2 regions of the Pseudomonas sp. AN-1 genome follow, and region 1 is predicted to be linked to the other one. Evidence: riboswitches for the same ligand, from Rfam matches in the RefSeq annotation. Region 1 holds a riboswitch; the other holds the start of a gene.
What was found. A riboswitch is a leader RNA that binds a small molecule or an ion and turns the genes downstream of it on or off. The one in region 1 is predicted to bind cobalamin.
Positions count from the first base shown of each region.

Region 1 (2,452 bases):
GTCGCGCTGGCCTTGCTGTTCAACCTGCCGCTCGTGCTCGGGCCCAGCAGGATCACTATCTATCCGCACGCCAGGCGACTGGTCTTTTCATACCCGGGGTTCGGCTCATTCAGGCGGCAAAAGACCGTCGATCTGGCCGGATTTTCGCGCGTTTACAGCCAGATCGACAGCTATGCCGCACGCTCCCTCCATCTGAGCGGCCCGCAGGGGGAACACCTGAAGCTGGCCAGCTTTGCGCAGAGCGTGAGGTCGGCAAACCGGCATATCGAGGAAGTGGCCGAGCTGCGGAAAAGGATCGCCAGTGCCCTGCACATCGCCGATGGCGGTGAGGCCTAGCCACCGCTGCCGCGGGCGATGCCGGCGGCGGAGCTGGTCGAGACGCTGGTGCGCGAGCCGGCGCGCCGCGCTAGCAAAAACGCCCGCCGACCGTCACCGGCCGCGGGCGTTCTTCAGTCCCGGCGGCGATCAGGCGACGCGCAGGTTGCCCACGCAGGTCAGCCGCTGCAGCACGGCGGAGTCCGGCCAGCGCTTGAGCAGGCGCACCACCAGGCATGTGAACAGCGGCTCGCAGAGCACCAGCGGCGCGTAGGCGGCGGCGAACAGCAGCCAGTTGTCCAGCGCCAGCGATTCCTCGCCGATGGCCAGCCAGAAGCCGACCATGGCCACCACGCCGCCGTAGTAGACGGCATCGAAGCGCACCACGGACTGCCAGTCCAGGCGGCGCGACTGGCTGTCGAACAGGCGGCGACCGAACAGGCCGTGAGCGGCGATCAGCGGCAGCATCAAGGACAGCGAGTTGACGCCCAGGTGCACCAGATCCTGCGGGTCGAACACCAGCCCCTGCAGCAGCAGGCCGAGGGCGAAGCCGAACAGGGTGGGCAGGAAGCCGAAGACGAAGTAGATCGCCGAGGCGCCGATGAAGTGCAGCTCGGAGACTCCGGCCGGGACGTGGTAGGCCTGCATGAACAGCGAGAAGAACACCGCCGCCAGCAGGGTCTTGGCGACCTGGTCGAGGCGGCCGATCCAGCGCGGGGCGTAGATCAGCAAGGTGGCGATGGCGGCCGCGTGGCCGTAGAGCACTTTGGCGGCGTTCAGCGCGCCGGGTTCGATATGCATCGGACTCCCTCCGAGGGATGCGTGGGTCGAGTGGCCGCTGAAGCGGCCGGTGGTGCCGGCAGGTCTCCTGGCTGGCGGGTCGTCGCCCCGGCGCGCCTTCCCGGTCCGCAGACCAGTGGCATCGTGCGCCGGGGCTCGCCGCTTACAGTTGCGGGGGCAGCACGGGAATCGCCCGCAAGCGGGCTCACCCGTTTCCCTGTTGTCTCCGCCGCGACGCGACGGAACCGGACTCGTGGGGCGCGGCGGCGCTGGGCCGCCGTGCCGGATCTGAAGTCGCCCAGACGCGGGCGGTCGGGGATGGAGATCGGTAGAAAATCGCTGCGCGACTTTTCTACCCTACGGCGCTGACAGGCGTGGCGTAGGGTGGACAACGGCGCAGCCTTGCCCACCGTGGCATCCGGCGGTGGGCAATCGCTGCGCGAGTTGCCCACCCTACCCTGGGCCTTCCCTTGCGCGCCGCTCATGCCAACGGAATCTCGTCGATATGCCGGTATTCGGCGCCCAATGCCGCCGCCAGCTCCCTCGCCCGCCCGAGGCGCAGCGGGCCGCTCTCGATGTCGATCAGCAGCGCCGGGCAGGCGGCGGGCGCCAGCGCCGGCAGCTCGCGCAGGCGGCCGTCGGTGAGCAGCCAGAGCTGCTGGCGTTCGCCGGGATGGCGGCGTTGCCGGCGCTGCAGCCATTCGCCGGCCTCGGCCAGCGCGGCGGGCAATGGGGTGCCGCCGCCGGCGCCGAGCTGTTCCAGCCAGTGCCGCGCGGCCTGCGGGGCACGCTGGCCCTGGCAGAACCAGCGCGGTTTTGCGCCGTCTGCCTGCAGCAGGGCCAATGCCACACGGCGGCGGCGCGCCTGGTCGAGCAGTTCGGCGAGCAGCCCCTTGGCGCGGCGCAACGCACCGTGGCGGCGGGTCGAGGCCGAGGCGTCGACGACGATCAGCCACAGCGCCGGCGCGCTGGCCAGCCGGCTGCGGTAGTGCAGTTCGGCGCGCGAGCGCGGCCGGCCGTGCTGCAGGCTGCGTGGCCAGTCGAGGCGGCCAGGGCCGGACGCGCCGGCGCGGCCGCGCGGGGCCGGCTGGGGCGTGTCCCGCTGTCTGGCATCCGCGCCCCGGGCGGGTTGCGGGCGGATGCTCAGGGCTTTTTTGGCCAGCGCGGCGGCGCGCGGCGCTCGCCGATGGCCAGCGGCTGCGCCGGCAGCTCGCCCCACTGGCCTTCGCCTTGTTCTCCGCGCTGGCCGTCGTTCTGCCCGCCCGCCTCCCTCTGCGGCGCAGAATCGCCGGGATTCTGCTGCGGCGGCTCGGCGGCCGGGCCGTGCGGATGGCGATGGCGCAGCACGAAGTCCTGC
Region 1 covers NZ_CP139195.1:758,362-760,813, forward strand. The annotation lists gene SK095_RS03375 (hypothetical protein) at 1-336, shown strand, start outside; gene SK095_RS03380 (energy-coupling factor ABC transporter permease) at 466-1,116, opposite strand; cobalamin riboswitch at 1,172-1,344, opposite strand; gene SK095_RS03385 (vWA domain-containing protein) at 1,577-2,314, opposite strand; gene SK095_RS03390 (ATP-binding protein) at 2,239-2,452, opposite strand, start outside.

Region 2 (2,452 bases), 800 kb from region 1:
CGGCTGAGATCCTTGCCGTAGTAGGCAATGCCGGAGCGGCTGGAGCGCCTGGAGCGGTTTTCGGCGTCCATCAGGCTGTAACCGGCAGTCCATTCCCAACCGCGCAGGTCGCTGCCGACCTGCAGTTCGAGGCCGCGGATGCGCGCCTCGTCGACCCCTTGCGCCAGGCTTGCACCGTTGACGCGCACGCTGCTGATCAGATCGTCGACACGGGTCCGGTACACGCTGGCCGTCCAGTGCCCCCAGCCGGGGCTGCCGTTCAGCCCCAGCTCGACAGTCCGCGATTTCTCCGCATCCAGCGCGGGGTTGCCGTAGCCGGGGTAGTACAGCTCGTTGAAGGTCGGCGCCTTGAAGGCCGTGCCGTAGCTGGCATGGACGCGCAGCGTCGGGCCCAGGGCGTAACCCCAGGCGGCGCTGCCGGTATCGTGATCGCCGAACTGCTGGTTGTCGTCGCGGCGCAGCGCCAGCTGCCAGTCGTGACGCCCCGACCCGCCGAGGTACTGGGCGAAGTAGCCGTCATTGTCGCGCGAGTCCTCGGCGTAGCGCCTGGTGCTGTCGATCTCGTCGTGCTGATGGTCGACGCCCAGCACCAGGGTATGGCCCGCGGCCAGGGTCACGTCGCTCTGCCAGGACAGTGAGTCGCGACGGGTGTCGTAACGCGAATTGAAGCCACCGTCCTCGAAGGCGTCCGACCGGTCCTCGCTGCGCCCGGCCTGCAGGGTCACCAGCCAGGACTCGAGCGGGGCAAGGCGTGCGCGCAGGCCGGCGACCTTCTGCACCCCCTCGGTATAGGCGTCCTCGCCCGTGGTACTGTCGAAATCGTTGTGCGACTCGGCCTGCAGGAAGCTGCCGTCCAGTTCCAGGCCGTTGGCGAAGCGGTGGCCGGCGCGCAAGGAGCCGGACAGGTTGCGGTAGCCGTCGCTGTCGTCCTCGTAGCCGCTGGCGCCGCGCGGCTTGACGTTGATGCCGTCGGTGTCGCTGGACGAGACGCCGAGGCTGAACCAGCTCGCACCGGAGCGCCCGGACAGCCCGGCGCTGCCGCTGTGACTGTCGTGGGTGCCCGTGCCCGCCGAGAGGAACGGCCGCAGGCCGGCGCCGCCGTCCCGGCGCGTGAAGATCTGGATCACCCCGCCGATGGCTTCCGAACCGTACAGGCTGGAGCGCGGACCTCGGACGATCTCGATGCGCTCGATCAGCTCCACCGGCAGATCCTGGAAGGCGGCACTGCCGCTGGTGGCCGAACCGACCTTGATGCCGTCGATCAGCACCAGCACGTGGTCGGACTCGGTGCCGCGCAGGAACAGCGAGCTGCTCTTGCCCGGGCCGCCGTTGTTGGCCAGCGTCACGCCCGGCACGCCGCGCAGCAGCTCGGGCAGCGAGGCGGCCTGGCGGCGCTCGATTTCGGTGCGCTCGATCACCGTCACGGAGGCCAGTGCGTCGCTGGCCGTCTGCGTCGTGCGGCTGGCAGTCACCAGCAGGGGCTCGACCGACAGCGCTTCGTGCGCCAGGACGGGAATGGAGGAAAGACTACACAGCACGACGATTGTCGGCCGCAGAAGGGCATGTCTCATCGATCACTCTCTGCATCGCGCTCACCCGCGCGATTGGCTTGCGAAGGCATGCAGAGGACCGGACGACGAACGGACAGCAGGACACGCAGGCCGCCCACCCGACGGGTAGCGCCCTCCGCGATACCGTGGATGCGACAGGCCGGTCTCCGGGCTTGCGAGCGGAACCCGAGGGTTCCCGAATCCACGCCTTCCCGTGTCTGGACACAGTGGCCTGGCAGTTGGCGGACGCCTCTGGAGCGTCGCGCATCTGCCGGTGTGGCTTCTCGACTCGCCTACCGTTGCGGGGGCAGCGCCGGCTTGGTATCAAAATTGCAATGAAAAATCATTACATATACGCACCGGCTTCCCTGTTTCACCCCTCCGAGTCTGGACTGGGGGGCACCTGAAGCAGGTGGCGCAGGTTAGAGACTTGCCGGACGGGCGTCAAACTTTCCGCCCCTCCCGCGCGACTCTCCCGGCCTGAAGCGGAATTGCCAAACAGTTCACAAAACCGAGGCTTCGCGACAAAGCCCACAAGCGGACTATGGCCTTTACTGCGACATCGTGATACTGAAAGCCCACGCACCTTCGCGTGGGGCTTACAGAACAAACCACTAAAAGTAAGTCGAAACGTTTACAGCAAGGATAACCTTCATGGGATTCGTCATTTCCTGGTCGCCCGAGTACGCCACGGGCATCGATATCATCGACGAGCAGCACAAGCGCATCTTCGAATATCTGTCCGAGATCGATCACGCCATCAAGGCCCAGTCGACCAGCGAGGTCGAGTACGTGATCAAGGCCCTGCTCGACTACGCCATCTCGCACAACACCTTCGAGGAAAGCCTGATGGAAAAGGCCGGCTATCCGATGCTGGACGCCCACCATCAGGTGCATGAAGC
Region 2 covers NZ_CP139195.1:4,569,080-4,571,531, reverse strand. The annotation lists gene btuB (TonB-dependent vitamin B12 receptor) at 1-1,571, opposite strand, end outside; cobalamin riboswitch at 1,691-1,972, opposite strand; gene SK095_RS21500 (bacteriohemerythrin) at 2,205-2,452, shown strand, end outside.
Region 2: it holds a riboswitch for cobalamin, as region 1 does, so the genes downstream of both, btuB (TonB-dependent vitamin B12 receptor) here and SK095_RS03380 (energy-coupling factor ABC transporter permease) in region 1, are expected to answer to the same signal.